DNA from 2 places in the Paenibacillus sp. FSL R5-0744 genome. Region 2 is predicted to be linked to the other one. Evidence: predicted binding sites of a transcription regulator. Region 2 holds the regulator's gene; the other holds the start of a gene.
What was found. Region 2 encodes CtsR, which represses protease genes until heat stress. Its sites were predicted from a motif close to ATGGTCAATAAAGGTCAAACA; they were not measured.

Region 1 (9,601 bases), 810 kb from region 2:
AGACAATCCACCGCCGATCAGGACGTTATCAGCCAAAGACAACAAGTTATCAATAACATCAATCTTGTCTTTAACTTTCGAACCACCGATGATCGCAGTGAAAGGACGTTCTGGGTTAGTAAGAGCTTTACCAAGAACGGTCAATTCTTTCTCCATCAAAAGACCGGATACAGCTGGTAGGAAATGAGCGATACCTTCTGTCGATGCATGTGCACGGTGAGCCGCGCCAAACGCATCATTGACGAACAAATCAGCCAGTTCAGCGAATTGTTTAGCCAATTCAGGATCGTTCTTTTCTTCGCCTGGGTAGAAACGAACATTCTCAAGTACAAGTACGTCGCCTTCGCCTAGCTCAGCAATTTTTGCTTTGACAGCTTCGCCAACAGCTTCGTCAGCTTTAGCTACTGGTTTGCCGAGAAGCTCGGACAGACGTTCAGCAGCAGTAGTCAAACGCATGGAATCTACGAATTGACCTTTAGGACGACCCATGTGACTCGCAAGAATGATCTTTGCACCGTTCTCAATCAAATATTTAATGGTAGGAAGGGTTTCGCGAATACGAGTATCATCAGTAATCTTACCGTCTTCTACAGGTACGTTGAAATCCACGCGTACAAATACGCGTTTACCCTTTACTTCTACATCACGGACGCTCTTTTTGTTCATGATTAATTCCTCCACACCCAAAGTTGTTTCTAGCAGGAAACAAGAAATACATTTAGAAAGAGCGGAAACAAGGAACTTCTGTTTCCGCTCTATAGATGTTACTTATATCAAGTCAATTACTTAGCGATTTTAGCGAATTTCTCCAAAGTACGAACCAATTGTGCAGTGTAGGACATTTCATTGTCATACCAAGCAACAGTCTTAACGAGTTGTTTGTCGCCAACAGTCAATACTTTAGTTTGTGTAGCATCGAACAGGGATCCGAAAGTCATACCTTTGATATCGGAAGATACGATTTCATCTTCAGTGTAACCATAAGTGTCTGGATCGGAAGCTGCTTTCATTGCTGCGTTGATTTCTTCAACAGTAACGCTCTTATCAAGAACAGTTACAAGCTCAGTCAGGGAACCAGTTGCAACTGGAACACGTTGAGCCGCGCCATCCAATTTACCTTTAAGTTCTGGAATAACAAGACCGATTGCTTTAGCAGCACCAGTAGTGTTAGGAATGATGTTCTCAGCTGCTGCACGAGCGCGTCTGAAGTCACCTTTAGCGTGTGGAGCATCCAAAGTGTTTTGGTCACCAGTGTAAGCGTGAATTGTAGTCATCAAGCCTTCAACGATACCGAACTTGTCGTTCAATACTTTTGCCATTGGAGCTAGGCAGTTCGTTGTGCAAGATGCGCCGGAAATAACAGTCTCAGTACCATCAAGAATGTCATCGTTAACGTTGTAAACGACAGTTTTCATGTCGCCAGTAGCTGGAGCGGAGATAACTACTTTCTTAGCTCCACCTTTCAAGTGTTTTTCAGCTGCTTCTTTAGTTGTGAAGAAACCTGTGCACTCAAGTACGATATCAACGCCTAGGTCGCCCCATGGCAATTCTTCAGGGTTGCGGTTAGCAAGAACCTTAACTTCTTTGCCATTGACTTTGAAGAAGCCATCATGCACTTCAACATCACCTTGGAATTTACCTTGAGTTGTATCATATTTAAGCAAATGAGCAAGCATCTTAGCGTCAGTCAAGTCGTTGATTGCTACCACTTCGATACCTTCTACATTTTGAATACGGCGGAAAGCAAGGCGTCCAATACGTCCAAATCCGTTAATTCCAACTTTTACACTCATTGAATAGTTCCTCCTAGAATTCGTTTTATTTATTCAAAACAGACCGTGAAGCCTGTCATGACAACAATGTTAAGTATGATACAAGATATATGCTCTAGTGAGTTACGAGGATATCTGTAACTGATTATCAATTTCCTTGCCGATTTCCACAGCAGCAGCCTCGTCGGTGACGAGTATATTCTCCTGCCCGAAACGCAGCATGGCATGAATGGCTTTGGCCTTTGGTTTGCCTCCAGCAATACCGATGACTGTCTCCGTCCGAACAATATCTTCTAGACGTAGTCCCATCGTAAGCATCGTATGGACAACCTGACCATCTTCGTTAAAGTAATACCCAAAGGATTCAGCCACGGCTCCCTCACCCTGGATTTCTGAGACAGTTGCCTCATCCAGCTTGCGGCGGCGAGTCATTTCAATGGCATCCCCAATCCCATGTACAATAATACGCGAACTGCGGATGATTTGTACAATCTCTCCAATATTAGAGTCAAGTGCTAGTGACTGGTAGGCATCCCCACTAAGTAAATCAGGTACATGCAGCAACCGGTAATTCGCTCCTACCCGCTTTGCCATTGTTGAGGCAATCGTATTGGCTTGAATCTCCATACTCTCTCCTAATCCACCACGCGCCGGAACAAACCAAGCGTTCTTATAGGAAAGGGATAACGGCGGTGTCAGTTGATCAGCCATATCGGCAAGCGTTGATCCACCTGTGACAGCAACTATATCATCTGTACGAAGTACACTGAGCAGCGCTTTTGCACCCGCTCGGCCAAGCTCACGTTTGGTGAACGGCGATGACTCACAATCACCCGGCACCACAATAACTTTATCCAGACCGTACGTTGCCCGAATTTTCTCTTCCAGCTCATCCAGACCAAACAGGCTCTTAACGACCGGCTCTAGCAAATCAAGCAGTCTACGCCCAGCAGCGCTAATGCGCATGCCAACGCTCTCGATCTCAATGAGCCCTTGCGATTTCAGAAGATCCGTCTCGGCACGCAGTACCCGCTCAGTCATATCAAGTGAAGCGGCAAGCGTTCTGCGCCCAATTATATCGGACAGCATGATCTGATGAAGAATCGTGTACCGTCTCTTAAGGGTTTCCATGAGATCAGGCAGAAGCTGCTTTTGGATATCTAATAAATTACGCATACTTTCACTCCTGCAACTTCGTCTTCCTCTATTCCCTTGTTCATGGTCTCAAAATGTCCCGGGTAAACTTTTTAAGTCCCACTCATATTCTAACCAAATATTGCTCGAAGTGCAAGTCTTCCGAGAGTAGAATTCTCAAGCGCTTGTCTTCTTATACATTTATAGGATTGGGAAAGAGATTCAGCTCCAAAAAACCTGTCATTAACAATCCAGATTCTTTCGCTGATTGAAACACAATGTACGCTTGTCCACCTTGAAGACTATGGATAGAGCCTGTGTACAGTATTATTAATTCATTGCATTTGCACAGAAATTGTATTATAATCATTTTTGTTGCGCCCGTGGTCCAATGGATATGACGTAGGCCTCCGAAGCCTGAGATCCAAGTTCGATTCTTGGCGGGCGCGCCATTAATTTCACTTTTGTACATAATTTAGTAGTGCCTATACTACTACTTAACCAAAGAGCCGCGTGTCGGCTCTTTTTTTTGAATATAAGTTTGACTTTCTTTGACTTTTTGTTTGAATTTGTTTATCATGTGGGTAATACGGCAAGAGTAAAAATGAATACATTTGAAGAACCAATATCAAGGAGGTTTTCCACGTGAGTTATATTCCTATGGTAGTAGAACAGAGCAACCGCGGTGAGCGCGCTTATGACATCTATTCCCGCCTGCTGAAGGACCGCATCATTTTCCTTGGAACGGAGGTTAATGACGTGGTAGCCAATTCTATCATCGCACAAATGCTGTTCTTGGCTGCCGAAGATCCGGAGAAGGACATTCACCTTTATGTGAATAGCCCAGGCGGTTCCATTACTGCAGGTATGGCTATTTTTGATACAATGCAGTACATTAAACCGGACGTTTCCACCATCTGTGTGGGTATGGCAGCTTCTATGGGAGCTTTCCTACTTAACGCTGGCGCTAAAGGCAAACGCTTCGCACTGCCTAACAGTGAGATCATGATTCACCAACCTCTGGGTGGTGCTCAAGGTCAAGCAACGGATATCGAAATCCGTGCCCGCCGTATCCTCAAATTGCGTGATAAGTTGAATCGTATTCTTGCAGAACGTACGGGTCAACCGCTAGAACGTATTGAGAAGGATACAGATCGTGATTACTTCATGACTGCTGCAGATGCGGCAACTTACGGTATCGTTGATAAAGTCATCGAGAAAACACTGCCTAGCGGTGTGTAAGCTATAAAACAACACAAAGAGGCTGTGCCCTATCCACTTGATGGTTAGCGCACAGCCTCTTTACTTTTCAGACCATCACTTCATACGAATCTCAATTAAATCAAACCGCCATATCCAAGCGCATCGAGTTTCTCAGCAATCACACGGTAGCCTCGGCCATTCGGATGTAAGTGGTCAATCGATAATAGCCCTCTCTCATTTCCTGCAAACTCACTATAGATAGAAGCAAACCCACATACTCGGCTACTGTACTGTGAGGCATAGCGGTTAAACTGCCGCACCCACTCTGTAGCACCCACTACCTGAGGATAAGGATTATACAGTCCCACAATCCGAATGATAAAAGGTCTACGCGTTCCCGTCTTCAATTGGAAGAGGATACTCATAATTGCAGCAAAATTTTGTTTGCATTCTTGCAATGATCTTCGCAGCTCTTTAGATAAATTTTCAGGTTGTCTAGCTGCAGCCTTCGCAGCATGGATTAAATCGTTGCCACCGATGGATAGAGTGATGATGTCGGCTGCTCGAATGGCTTCGCGAGTCATCGCACTCCCCCGTAGCCGCTGTTCCAGTTCAGAAGTAGTCAATCCATTCACGCCCAAATTCGTAGAGGCTACATTAGAACGCAGTCTCCCTTCCGCCATTCTACGGTACACCGGTACAAAACCGTTACCTGGCAGAGCGCCAAATCCAGTCGTCAAGGAATCGCCAATTGCAGTGTATTGATAGCTCATAGCTCTCCCCCGTTCATAAACTAGTTACTCCATTTAGCATATGAATTCGAGGTCATTTTGGTAAGGGGGAGATGTCCAGTGGTGACACTAGCGGTTACGACTTCTCTATTTATTTTACAGCAGTAAATGGGCTACCGCCTTCCGGCAACAGTTCTTTGAAAGTAAAGGGATATTCCGGGAACCCCGCAGCATAAGCTGTGTATTCATACAATTGGAAGAACAGAACGACCTGATCATCCTTCAGATAAAAATACTTTTCCGTATTCAATCCGTTGAATCCTCCCAAATAACTTTCCTCCGCTTTTACTAGCTTGTTCAACTTAGCATTCAACTCTTTTTTGTAGTTTGGGTTAGCTCCGAACAGGTCGCCCAACAGTAGACGTTTGCCATCCTTGAGCGAAAAGGTAAACGCCTCCCGATTGGTCATACCATGAGCGCCGCCCGTATCGCTATACTGTGACATCACTAAGCTGATCACACCATCCTGATTGTAGGTCACCATATATTCTATATCATAGGTATACTTAGGCTCTGACCCGGATCGATTCGAGATATCCTTCTCTGCGTTTGCAGCAAATTTCATGGCACTTTCTTTCAAAATATCATTCATGGCCTGCTGTGCATTGGAATTGCTTAATCCACTAAACTTCGGATAATCAAGCTGGATCAAAGCCTCTTTTCGATCCTTAGCATAGGTCTCTGTGGTTACTATCAACGCATTCTGTGATCTATTCACCACATTCAACCTACTAGAGCCCCGACTCCAATCCACTTTATAGCCTAAATAATCATTTAACAGACCTGATGGAACATAGAGCCGATTGTTTATTAGCTTTCCTTCATACTCTCGAATGTAATAATTGTTCACCCAAATTGAAGTACCATAGCTAGATAACAGCAACTTGGCCTTAGTCGTTCCCTTTCCGATCGTGTATGCATTTTCTTTTTTATCATAAGTTAGAGGTAATTGCAGCACATCACGCATAAAGGTAATCGGAATCCAGACCTTCCCTTCCTGCAGAATACCTGTCTGCTGTGAAATCACCCCGTTCGCCTTTAAAACTATACTTGTAGCAATAGCCTTGCTCTTCGTCTGATCAGAAGCTGCATGACCCGTATCACTGGGCAGCAATCCTCCACCAAGCAATAATCCAGCCGACATCAAACCTATGCCCCATTTGCGTACTGTTTCTTTTGAAATATTCACCATCTAATTTTCCCACTCCTTTCCAGTTTATTAAACCTAATCTTGGAGAATTTACACAAAAAAAAAGAGGCGCCCCCCACTATTACTAGTGGAAGATCACCTCTCCTCTCTGCAATCATCTTGTTCTGCTACTATTTCAATTCATACATTACGCTCAGCTGTGTTGTAACTTTAACTACTCCCGGTTGAACGGATGTGCTTGCACCAGCATCTGCTGCAGCCATTTCCATTTTTAGATTCTGTTCAAAATAAACCGGAGTGACATTGCCATCATTTTGGCTGACCGTGATTACTTGACCCAGGCTACGTTTAGCCGCCTTAGCAATAGCTCCTGCTTTAACATCTGCGTTCGCCATCGCCTTTTCAATCACCTGAGCTTCAAAGGCAGAAGTATCTTCCACGGAAAAACGTGCATTTCCGATATTATTTGCCCCCGCCGCAGATGCAGCGTCTAGCAATTCACCAACCTTGGTCAGATCTCTATAGGACACTAACAGTGTATGATTCGCGTTGTATCCTTTCACTTGCTGTCCTTCTTTTTCGCTATAACTGTAGTTGGGTTGCACATAGAATTGGGTACTTTGAATATCCTTATCTGCGATTTTCCAAGTCCCCTTCAGTAGTGTAGTGATCTTTTGGATTTTAGCAGCATTTGTTTTTTGCGCTTCTTGCGCAGTTGTAGCCGTAGTATCCACACCGATGGACAAGTATACAATATCCGGCTTGATGGACAATTCACCTTTACCTACTACACTAACGACATTTTTCTGCACTTCATCTGCGTAAGCCTTTGCGGGACCTTGGAAGACTCCACTCATGCTAATCCCTCCAATCAACAAACTTCCTACGATCAACACTGAACCAATCTTTTTTACCAAACCTTTCATATTTGCCAGCCCCTTTCATCCTTTGTGATTTGTTATTATCCTCTAGACGAGTCTTTTTGGTAAATGTTGCACAGTTAAAATCTATTTTTTGGTATAAAAAAAAGCCCCTGGGGGCTTTTTAGTCATGCGATAAAAAGTCACTTCAAAAGATTATTGGTTCTCAAGCTCTTCTTTGCTGACGAGACTCGTCAAAGCGTTTACAGCTTGATCCGCGTCTGCACCATCCGCGCTGATATAGATCTCCGTGCCGGAACTGATCGCTAGGCTCATAATACCCATAATACTTTTGGCGTTTACTTTTTTATCGTCTTTTTCCACGAAAATCTCCGACGAAAACTTGTTAGCTTCTTGCACAAACAATGCTGCCGGTCGAGCGTGTAGCCCTGTCTTCAACCGAACAACTACCGGGTGCTTTGTCATGAAACGCTTACCCCCTAATTGAGTTCTCCCCAAAAATTTCACATTAATTTTATATTATTATATCATTATAACGTAAACCACACTAGAAAAAAAGTGACTAGCCGCCTCGAACCTTGTCCGCCAGTTCATCAATCTTACGAAGTCGATGATTTACTCCGGACTTACTAACCGTACCTTTCAGCATTTCACCAACCTCTTTAAGGTTGATATCCGGATGTGCCATTCGAATTTCTGCAACTTCCCGCAGTTTATCCGGTAAGCTCTCCAGACCTACTTCTCGCTGCAGCAGTTTGATATTCTCAATCTGCCGCACCGCGGCACTTATCGTTTTATTGAGATTCGCGGTCTCGCAGTTCACGATCCGATTCACGGAATTACGCATATCGCGCATAATTCTTACATCCTCAAATTTGAACAACGCTTGATGCGCCCCGATCAGACTTAAGAATTCGATAATCTTCTCGCCTTCTTTAATGTATAGAATGAACCCTTTTTTACGTTCAATGCAGCGTGCGTTTAGGTGAAATTCACCAGCCAGATCGACCAGCGCCTTACAATGCTCCTCATACATCGAGGAAATCTCCAAATGGTAAGAGGAACCCTCCGGATTATTAACGGATCCGCCCGCCAAAAAGGCACCCCGCAAATAAGCACGCTTACAGCAGTTATTCCCAACAATCTCTTTATCAATACCGTCGGTAAAAATAAATCCTTCGGACACAATTCTAAGATCATTTAAGATTTCCTGTACGCGACTAGGGATTCTAACGATATAAACGTTATTTTTCTTCAAACGCATTTTTTTACGCACGAGTAGCTCAATATGGACCTGGTAATATTTCTTAAGCAAAGAATATACCCGCCTTGCAATCGCGGCGTTCTCCGTCGAAATGTCGAGAATCACCTTTTTGCTTGAAAGCTGCACAGATCCATTCATACGGATAAGCGCTGACATTTCCGCCTTCTCACAACAGGGCTCACTCTCCACCATCGTCAGCTCTTTTTTTGTAAGGGCCGCAAAAGACAAGGGTCTCACCTCTTTCTGAAAATAAGTACGTCATTCATATATACAAGCATAAACGCCTTCGGCGTCCTTTTGAGGACGGTAAGCGTTTAAGCGAGAAATATAAGAAAGTATAGGTGTAAAACTTATATTTTCTTATATTTTAAGTTATACCCTAGGGTTTCTGTTTATCCAATCTTGCACAAGCTGATAGATATGATGACTAAGCTTATCGGTATCATGCCTTAAATAAGTTCGGAATAACACTAGCTTATCCGCTATAACTTTATATGCACTGCCTTCTAGTACATCCTTGTCGAGCTGTACCGGACGTGCACCCTTCTCAGCGTATTTCGACTGCACCTGCTCTGGAATTTCACCGTCATTCACAATAATATAATCAAATAAATGAATCCCAATATGATCATAAACGGCTTGTAGATGGTCATTTACAGTATAATTATCCGTTTCACCAGGCTGAGTCATTACATTGCAGACAAAAATTTTGATTGCATCAGAAGATACAACTGCTTCTGCTAGCTTCGGAACAAGTAGGTTCGGAAGAATGCTCGTATATAGACTACCTGGCCCCAAAAGAATTGCATCAGCATTTCGAATCGCTTCAAGTGCTTCAGGCAACGGCTCCACATCAGCAGGCTCCAAAGAAACCCGTTTAATGATTCCGCCTGCTTCCGGTATCTTAGATTCACCCGTGATAATCGTGCCGTCCGACATTTCTGCACGCAATACTACGGCATCCCCCGCAGCGGGTAATACCCGTCCACGAACAGCAAATAATCGGCTAAGCTCACGAACAGCTGTGACAAAATCGCCAGATATATCTGTAAGCGCGGCAAGAATTAAATTGCCAAGACTATGACCCGCCAAGCCTTCGCCCGTGTTGAAACGATATCTCATAATATCCGCCATGAGCGGCTCTACATCAGCCATAGCTGTTAATACGTTACGGATGTCCCCAGGAGGCGGCATTTGCAGTTCACTGCGCAAAATGCCCGAGCTTCCTCCATCATCTGCTACGGTAACTATAGCTGTAATATCTAGCGGCTTTTCTTTTAAGCCGCGAAGCATGACAGATAGCCCCGTGCCACCGCCCATAACGACGATACGTGGACGCTGTCTTTGTTCTTCAGCCACTATGGACCCCTTCTCTCATTAGTGCCGATCACGCTCGGAATCCCGAT
Region 2 (9,601 bases):
CATCCACTACCTCCATCACCTCAGGACTATACCCAACGACGATTAGTGCTCCCGTCTTAGCTCGCAGCACATTCTCAAGACCTTCCCGAAAGGGTGTCCCCGGTGCCGCCAGTCTGAGCAGATCATTCATATTCTCTAATTGGTTATATTCTTTCATAATCCCTGTGCCCCCTAATCTAACGCGACCGATAGTGCATCTGCTACGGTACTGACGCCAATAATCTGGATATCTTGCGGGTGCTTCCAGCCCTTCAAACTTTTCTCTGGCATGATCACCCGCCGGAAGCCTAGCTTCGCGGCCTCCTTCACACGCATTTCCGCGCGTGAAACACCTCTTACTTCACCTGTAAGTCCTACTTCACCGAAGAAAACATCGTAAGGTTTTGTTGAAATATCACGAAAGCTGGAAGCGATACTAACAGCTACTGCTAAATCAATCGCCGGTTCATCCAGCTTCACGCCTCCAGCAACATTAAGGTATGCATCCTGATTTTGCAGGAACATGCCCATCCGCTTCTCAAGTACAGCGATAATGAGTGCCATCCGCTGGTGATCCATACCTGTGCACACCCGGCGTGGGGAGGGGAAATGAGTGGCAGCGATAAGAGCCTGAAGCTCAACAAGCACCGGTCTAGTCCCTTCCATACTAGCCACGACTGTAGATCCGGCTACGCCGAGTGGACGCTCCGATAAGAAGAGCTCCGATGGATTTTCTACTTCTGTTAGACCCACTTCACCCATTTCGAAAATGCCGATTTCATTCGTTGAACCGAAGCGGTTCTTTACAGCCCGCAGGAGTCTATACGTATGATGCCGCTCTCCCTCAAAATACAGCACACAATCCACCATATGTTCAAGCATCCGTGGGCCTGCAATAGCGCCTTCCTTGGTGACATGCCCAACGAGAACTGTAGCAATTCCCCGAATCTTAGCGATACGCATAAATCTTGTCGTACATTCCCGAACCTGGGTCACACTGCCTGGCGCACTGGTTACTTCTGGCATAAATACAGTCTGAATCGAATCGATAACAAGAAATTGCGGCTGAATTTGTTCAATCGCTTCTTCTATGCTTTCCATATTCGTCTCACATAGTACATATAGCTCAGCTGACAACGCACCGAGGCGATCCGCACGTAGTTTAGTTTGCCTTACCGATTCTTCGCCCGAAATGTACAGCACTCGCAATCCCTGAGTTGTCAGAGCATGCGACGTCTGTAATAAGAGCGTAGATTTACCGATTCCTGGGTCTCCCCCTACTAGTACCAGCGATCCTGGTACGATCCCCCCACCGAGAACACGGTTAAGCTCACCTATACCTGTCAGTATGCGCGGTTCCTTGTCACTTTCTATACTTATGATCGATTGTGCCTTTTCTTTACTATGAAAAATAGGGGCATTCATTCCCTGTGTTTTGACTACGCTTTCCGTTTCCTCCACCATGGAGTTCCAAGCTTGGCACCCGGGACATTTTCCGAACCATTTTGGCGATTCGTATCCACAATCGGTGCAAAAAAATTTAGTTTTTGGTTTAGCCATTTGTTCTCCTTACGGTCCGAACTTTTAAATTGCGGATATTTTCTTCTAATGAAAGTTTACCATTTCTGCCCCTTTAACGAAAGGTCATTCGGAATTTGTACTAAATGTATATTTTTAAGTGATAAATTTATATTAAAAAAGCTTCCGCCCCTCTATAAACTGAGGAGCGGAAGCTTTTTTTATTCCGTTTTTTTATTCGGATTCTACTTCTTTTTCAAGCAATGGCGCTACAGGAGCATCCACTTTATTCACTACAAGTTCTCCGCCAACTTCATCAATGTTGAGCGAATCACCCTTTTGGATATTTCCTCTCAACAATTCCTCGGAGAGACGGTCTTCAATATGCTTCTGAATCGCACGACGTAATGGACGTGCACCAAAGGCTGGGTCGTAACCTTCCTTAGCCAGGAAAGCCTTCGCCGCATCCGTGAGTACGAAATCAACATCATATTCACGCAGCCGCTTGCGCAGCTCATCAGACATCAATGTAACGATTTCAGCAATATGCTTCTCATCGAGGGAATGGAAGACGATGATTTCGTCAATCCGGTTCAAGAACTCAGGACGGAAGCTCTTCTTAAGCTCTTCCATAACCTTGCCCTTCATATTACCGTATTCTGCTCCAGCATCTTGCACAGCTGTGAATCCAAGTGTCGAATTCTTCTTGATCGCTTGTGCGCCTACGTTAGAAGTCAGAATAATTAATGTATTACGGAAATCGACTACCCGTCCTTTAGAGTCAGTTAAACGACCATCTTCAAGAACTTGCAGCAGAATGTTGAATACTTCTGGGTGCGCTTTTTCAATTTCATCAAGCAGCACTACAGAATAAGGTTTACGGCGTACCTTCTCGGTTAATTGGCCACCTTCTTCATAGCCAACATATCCAGGAGGGGCTCCGACTAAGCGGGACGTGGAGTGCTTCTCCATGTATTCCGACATATCAATACGAATGACCGCATTCTCATCGCCGAACATGGCTTCAGCCAATGCACGAGCCAACTCAGTTTTACCTACACCAGTAGGACCGAGGAAGATAAAGGAACCCATTGGACGTTTCGGATCTTTAAGACCCGCACGCGCACGGCGTAGTGCCCGGCTAACTGCCTTAACAGCTTCGTCCTGACCGATCACTCGCTCATGCAGTAAAGCCTCCATGTTAAGTAGACGGTCGGTCTCCTCTTCCTTCAGCTTGCTTACAGGTATACCCGTCCAGCTAGCTACAACCTGTGCGATGTCTTCAGGTGTAACCTCTGAATCCGTGCGACCCTGTTTTTCTTTCCATTGATTCTTAGTCGTATCAAGCTCTTCACGGATTTTTTGCTCTGTATCACGCAAGGCCGCCGCTTTTTCAAACTCTTGACTCTGCACTGCGGAATCCTTCTCCTTACGGATATCATCCAAGCGCATTTCAAGTTCCTTCAGATTTGGCGGGATGGTGTAAGAGTGAAGCCTTACTTTAGATCCTGCTTCATCGATAAGGTCAATCGCTTTATCTGGCAGGAAACGATCCGGGATGTAACGATCGGACAACTTCACTGCTTCCACTATAGCTTCATCCGTAATCTTCACACGGTGATGCGCTTCATAACGATCGCGAAGTCCGAACAGAATTTGGACCGCTTCTTCTGGAGATGGCTGATCCACCGTAATCGGTTGGAAACGACGCTCCAACGCAGCATCTTTTTCAATATATTTACGATATTCGTCAAGCGTAGTCGCACCAATGCACTGAAGTTCTCCACGGGCTAAAGCCGGCTTCAGAATGTTAGATGCGTCAATCGCACCTTCCGCGCCACCAGCACCGATCAGTGTATGAAGCTCATCGATAAAGAGCACGATATTACCTGCTTGGCGAATCTCATCCATAATTTTCTTGAGGCGGTCTTCAAACTCACCGCGATATTTTGTTCCAGCCACTACTGAGCCCATGTCGAGCGTCATGACGCGTTTGTCGCGAAGTGTTTCTGGGATTTCATTATTGATAATCTTTTGTGCAAGTCCTTCAGCGATAGCTGTTTTACCAACACCAGGTTCACCGATCAGTACCGGGTTATTCTTAGTCCGGCGACTCAGTACCTGAATAACACGTTCAATTTCCTTACTACGGCCGATAACTGGGTCTAGATTACCTTCCTTAGCATAAGCGGTCAAATCGCGCGCAAGACCATCCAGGGTCGGTGTGCTGACGTTAGCCGGAGTCCCGCTATGACTAGAGGCAGCCTCGCTGCTTCCCAGGAGCTGAAGAACTTGTTGACGAGCTTTGTTCAAGCTGATGCCGAGGTTATTAAGCACACGAGCCGCGACACCTTCCCCTTCACGGATAAGTCCAAGCAAAATATGCTCAGTGCCAACATACGTATGACCCAATTTGCGGGCTTCGTCCATCGACAGCTCAATCACTTTTTTAGCGCGAGGAGTATAAGCAATGTTCGTAGGCTGTTCTTGACCTCTGCCAATCAGTGTCTCCACTTCGTCCTGGATTTTTTCAAGACCTAGCCCTAAAGCTATTAATGCCTTAGCAGCAATGCCGTCTCCTTCACGAATAAGTCCGAGCAAAATATGTTCTGTACCAATATTGTTGTGTCCTAAACGAACAGCTTCTTCCTGCGCCAGCGCTAGCACTTTTTGTGCGCGTTCCGTAAATCTTCCAAACATCATATCTCCTGCACCTCCATGAATAATAAATATCTATATTAATGTTGTGTTCCCAGTGTTTCTCGGAGCAGTTTTGCCCGATACATATCTCGTTCAGTAGCGTTCAGCTCATCGCCGAACATCTTTTGCAGAAATCCTGGCTGTGTCTTAACGTTAAGTTCATTAAGCACTGAAATCGAAAGACCTTCCAGAATGCCAAGGTCAACCCCAAGTCTCACATCAGATAGGCGTTGAGCAGATTCTTTAAGCTCCATAAGAGCTGCATAACATAAAATTCCGTAAGAACGCTTCACTCGGTCTGTTATTCTCAGGGCGGAATCAACAAGCAACCGTTCACGTGCATTTCGCTCATGCTCAATAATCTGGGTAACTACACTGTGAAGGTTCTCTATAATTTCACTTTCCGTTTGACCGAGGGTGATTTGATTAGAAATTTGAAAGATGTTCCCTACTGCTTCGCTACCCTCACCGTAAATTCCTCTTACAGTCAATCCCACTTGGTTCACTGCAGACAAGATGCGATTAATCTGATGAGTCATTACAAGCGCTGGTAGATGCAGCATTACCGAGGCACGAAGCCCAGTACCAACATTGGTGGGACAACTAGTCAAATATCCTCTTTTATCATCAAAAGCGTAATTAACAGCTGCCTCGAATATGTCATCGATCGCCGTCGCACGTTCCCATGCTTCTCTAACCTGAAGACCAGGAAACAGACACTGGATTCGCAGATGGTCCTCTTCGTTAATCATGATGCTGACCGACTCATCTTCATTTAATAAGACAGCCGCACTGCGCGAATCATTAGCCAAGTTAGGACTGATTAGATGCTTCTCAACCAGTACCTTTTTGTCCAGTTCATTCACTTCATCAAGCTTTAGGAGTTGAAAAGATCCGAAATCTGCAGCTGCTTCCTCATGAAACACAGGAGCCAGTAGCTCTAATACTTCTTCCGATTGCTCTAAGGAAGCCAGCATTGGGAACGGAAGATGCTCTAGATTACGGGCAATACGCATACGACTGCTAATTACAATCTCAGAATGACTACCTCCAGAACGCATCCAATCACTAAGCGCTTGTTCAGTAAATCGGAGACTTGACATGTCATATCCCCCCTATATATCAAAGACTTTACTCTTGTGCTATTTCTTTTTCAAGTTTACGAATCTGATCTCGCAGCTCCGCTGCTTTCTCGAATTCTTCTTGTGTAATACTTTGCTGTAATTCCTGCTTGAGTTCATCAATTTGGCGTCTAAACACAATCTGAGCTCCTGCACGTTTCGGAATCTTACCTACATGTGAAGTACTGCCATGCACTCGCTTAAAAAGCGGGTCCAGTGCACTGTTAAAATATTCATAACAGGAGCTACAGCCAAAACGGCCTAATTTGCTAAACTGGGAGTACGTCATCCCACAATTCTCACATTGCAGACTCTGCGTAGTCTTCGTTGCAGCCGACTTCTCCTTGCCGGCACCTTCAAGATCAAGCAGACCTGAGAGCAGACTGTGGATAGAGAATCCTCCAGCCGTTCCGGGAATGAGTTCACCCTTCTCCCGTGCACAGCTCTCGCAGATATGAAACTCCGTCTTCTCTCCATTCACGATCTTAGTGAAGTGGAGTGTTGCCGGCTTGACGCCACATTCCTGGCATTGCATAAGCGTAAGCCCCTCCCTTATGGTTGACAATTATTTGCCTAACAAAGAGATTAACATCGCCTTCATAATCTTGGCACGAATCTCATCCCGGTATGGAATCTTAACCGTTAGGCATTCCCGAGAAACAGCAGCGCGCATAAGGCACGCTTCACGCTTACTTAGAAAACCAGCTTCCTCCAGCTGATAAATCAGCCCTTCAGCAGCGTTCTGATCAATCCCGCCACCTATAGTATGGTTTAAATGGGCATGCAGTGCCACGTTAGGTGGTAATTCAAAACGTTGAATACGAATATATCCCCCGCCACCACGCTTACTTTCCACCACATAACCTTTTTCCAGAGTAAAGCGTGTACTGATGACATAGTTGATCTGTGACGGTACGCATGAGAACTGGTCCGCCAGGTCATTTCGCTGGATTTCCACCGTACCTTCGGGACTTTCATGCAAAATATTCTTCAGATATTGTTCGATAATATCAGAGATATTGCGCATCACTCATCCTCCAGTGCTTAAATCTTTATAATACCGATTGCAACTTGCATTCATAATGACAATGGTCTTTAATTGAACTTAAACATTTGTGGATAATCCCACGTGTTCAGAAGATCGGATAGATGTCATTATGCTTCGTTGACTTTGACTTTCTTTGACTTTTTAATATTATAACATATTCTGTGCTAATTCCAAGTGGATTCTCTTATTTTTCACTTTTTTCAGCGAATGTATTCGGAAATAAAGAACTCTCCCAACTTCTTTCGAAGGGGAGAGCCTAATTTTTGTCAAGTATAAACGCCTTCGGTATCCTTATTAGGGCGATAAGCGTTTATGCGAGAAATATAAGGATAATGTATAGCGTGAAACTTATACTTTCTTATATTTTAAAAATGATCAAATAAAGCTGTCTGTGCTTGTGGAATAATTTCTTCAAACCATTCCAGTGCTGCTGCGTGGCCAGAGACACTTCCATAACGAGTCATCTCTGTTGGTCGTTTGTATCCAAGCATCAAGGCCGTCAAAGTACCTATATCACAGCTCAGGTCTGCTTCCGCCCGTTCCCCTTCTACTCTTATCAAAGTAGCCGAGCCCTCATTAGAGATATTCCATGCCCATAACCCATGATTCCAAGGTGCAAACTTATCTTCGATATATATTAGATGCTTCTTTTGACTACTATTTCCTCTGAAGGCGTAAGTTTCAATGAATGACTTGGCATTAACAATCCGCCCCATAAAATAAGGATAATTCTCTTGTCCTATACGTGGATCTGGCAGCAAGAAAGGTAACATGTCATCCGAAGGCACCAGCTTTAAGGATGCACCGGTCACCATCGAATCATGGTTCGCAAGAAATGTCCACAGCCCCTGCCGAGCTTGTTCATTCAAAAAAACAAATTCATCAATGACCAGTTCTCTGTTCTCTACCTTATACAGCACATATCCCTCTGGTTCACCACTCTTGGAGTAAAATACTGCACTCTTTCCTTCATCATCTAAAACAGAGTTCTCCCACCAGTCCAAATCGCGCTTGAGTGTCCCGTTATAACTGACAGCGAATCGATTGTATAGGCTATCCAATACTTCGATATCTTTGATGTCCCGTTTAACCTTGCCCTCAACTTCAACCTTTTTGGGAAACTTCGCTACTGGAATAGAGTATTTCTTATATTCACAATAAACCTCCCAGCCAAATTTACGATAAAACGGAATCAAGAACGGGTGTAGAAAAGAGAGCGTTTGACCTGCCTCATTCATCGTATGCAGCGCATGAGACAAAAGATTTGCCACATGTCCTTGTCTGCGGTTCTCGGGCCATGTAGCCACTCCTGCTATACCACCCATAGGTACCACTCTGCCCTGTATGTAGACTTGGAAAGGTATAATCGTCAATTTAGCTTCCAATGTTCCGTCCTCAAAAGCACCCCATACCTGTTCAGCCTTGAATCTTTCCTTAGCACTTGCCCTTTTTTCACTAGGAAGCTTGTACTGAAAAGCATATTCTGACAAGTTCATGCTTGCATCGAATTCTTCTGAACGTAACTGTCTTATTACCACAAACTCACCTCATCCTTTATAAAATTACTTTTAGGATAAGTATAACAAGAGCGTCAATTGTGCGCTAATCTATTACATTATTTATAACTTTATTTTAGTTATCCACAGCTCTATGCAGTTTTAAAAATAGTCTTGAAATCTTGTCACATCCAAGTTAAAATAGTTATCCACTTATCAATAGCTCTATCCACATAATCCCGGTTATATCCACAGCAACCCGTGTATTACTTAGGTTTTCTGTTGACAGATCCATATAATTATGCATTTAATCCACACTATTTAGAGATTATTTCTCTTTCAATCATCTATCCACATGTGCGTAACTTTTCTGCAAATCCAAATGTTTATCCACAAGTTTTCCACAGCCTATAATAGACGCAAAAAAGCCACTGTCGATTACTCAACAGTGGTCTAATTGTGCTTGGCAACGTCCTACTCTCCCAGGACCCTTCGGTCCAAGTACCATCGGCGCTGGAGGGCTTAACGGTCGTGTTCGGGATGGGTACGCGTGGAACCCCTCCGCTATCGCCACCAAACATGCGTCTGTGAAACAGACGCTGCCGCGTGAAATTTCGTTCATCACCAGAAGTGAGAATGAATTTCTAAGCGTGTTACAGGCTTGATGCCTGAAAACTGAATCCGAATTGAATTTGCATTTTAAGTATAGGATAAGCCCTCGACCGATTAGTATTGGTCAGCTCCATGCATTACTGCACTTCCACCTCCAACCTATCTACCTCGTCGTCTTCAAGGGGTCTTACTAATTGGGAAATCTCATCTTGAGGGGGGCTTCACGCTTAGATGCTTTCAGCGCTTATCCCGTCCGTACGTAGCTACCCAGCCATGCTTCTGGCGAAACAACTGGTGCACCAGCGGTACGTCCATCCCGGTCCTCTCGTACTAAGGACAGCTCCTCTCAAATTTCCTGCGCCCACGACAGATAGGGACCGAACTGTCTCACGACGTTCTGAACCCAGCTCGCGTACCGCTTTAATGGGCGAACAGCCCAACCCTTGGGACCTACTTCAGCCCCAGGATGCGATGAGCCGACATCGAGGTGCCAAACCTCCCCGTCGATGTGGACTCTTGGGGGAGATAAGCCTGTTATCCCCAGGGTAGCTTTTATCCGTTGAGCGATGGCCCTTCCATGCGGTACCACCGGATCACTAAGTCCGACTTTCGTCCCTGCTCGACTTGTAGGTCTCGCAGTCAAGCTCCCTTATGCCTTTGCACTCTTCGAATGATTTCCAACCATTCTGAGGGAACCTTGGAACGCCTCCGTTACTCTTTAGGAGGCGACCGCCCCAGTCAAACTGCCCGCCTGACACGGTCCCCGTACCCGGTAAGGGTACTAGGTTAGAACCTAGATACGATCAGGGTGGTATCCCAACGGCGCCTCCACCGAAGCTTGCGCTCCGATTTCTACGGCTCCCACCTATCCTGTACAGATCGTACCCAAATTCAATATCAAGCTGCAGTAAAGCTCCATGGGGTCTTTCCGTCTTGTCGCGGGTAACCTGCATCTTCACAGGTATTAAAATTTCACCGGATCTCTCGTTGAGACAGCGCCCAAGTCGTTACGCCATTCGTGCGGGTCAGAATTTACCTGACAAGGAATTTCGCTACCTTAGGACCGTTATAGTTACGGCCGCCGTTTACTGGGGCTTCGGTTCATAGCTTCGGGTTACCCCTAACCA

Region 1: clpP (ATP-dependent Clp endopeptidase proteolytic subunit ClpP) is a predicted target of CtsR. The motif match lies at 3,445-3,465, and genes of this name have one in related genera.

Annotation. Positions count from the first base shown of each region.
Region 1 covers NZ_CP150228.1:179,324-188,924, reverse strand. Annotated here, with positions in the region: gene MKY19_RS00925 (phosphoglycerate kinase) at 1-666, opposite strand, end outside; gene gap (type I glyceraldehyde-3-phosphate dehydrogenase) at 783-1,793, opposite strand; gene MKY19_RS00915 (sugar-binding domain-containing protein) at 1,896-2,948, opposite strand; tRNA gene MKY19_RS00910 (tRNA-Arg) at 3,284-3,358, shown strand; gene clpP (ATP-dependent Clp endopeptidase proteolytic subunit ClpP) at 3,552-4,148, shown strand; gene MKY19_RS00900 (GDSL-type esterase/lipase family protein) at 4,244-4,882, opposite strand; gene MKY19_RS00895 (DUF4163 domain-containing protein) at 4,992-6,092, opposite strand; gene MKY19_RS00890 (SIMPL domain-containing protein) at 6,221-6,976, opposite strand; gene MKY19_RS00885 (HPr family phosphocarrier protein) at 7,127-7,396, opposite strand; gene whiA (DNA-binding protein WhiA) at 7,494-8,423, opposite strand; gene MKY19_RS00875 (YvcK family protein) at 8,568-9,515, opposite strand; gene rapZ (RNase adapter RapZ) at 9,573-9,601, opposite strand, start outside.
Region 2 covers NZ_CP150228.1:6,204,487-6,214,087, forward strand. Annotated here, with positions in the region: gene disA (DNA integrity scanning diadenylate cyclase DisA) at 1-157, opposite strand, end outside; gene radA (DNA repair protein RadA) at 172-1,539, opposite strand; gene clpC (ATP-dependent protease ATP-binding subunit ClpC) at 1,732-4,200, opposite strand; gene MKY19_RS27650 (protein arginine kinase) at 4,236-5,300, opposite strand; gene MKY19_RS27655 (UvrB/UvrC motif-containing protein) at 5,329-5,853, opposite strand; gene MKY19_RS27660 (CtsR family transcriptional regulator) at 5,884-6,345, opposite strand; gene MKY19_RS27665 (GNAT family N-acetyltransferase) at 6,732-7,904, opposite strand; rRNA gene rrf (5S ribosomal RNA) at 8,324-8,440, opposite strand; rRNA gene MKY19_RS27675 (23S ribosomal RNA) at 8,569-9,601, opposite strand, start outside.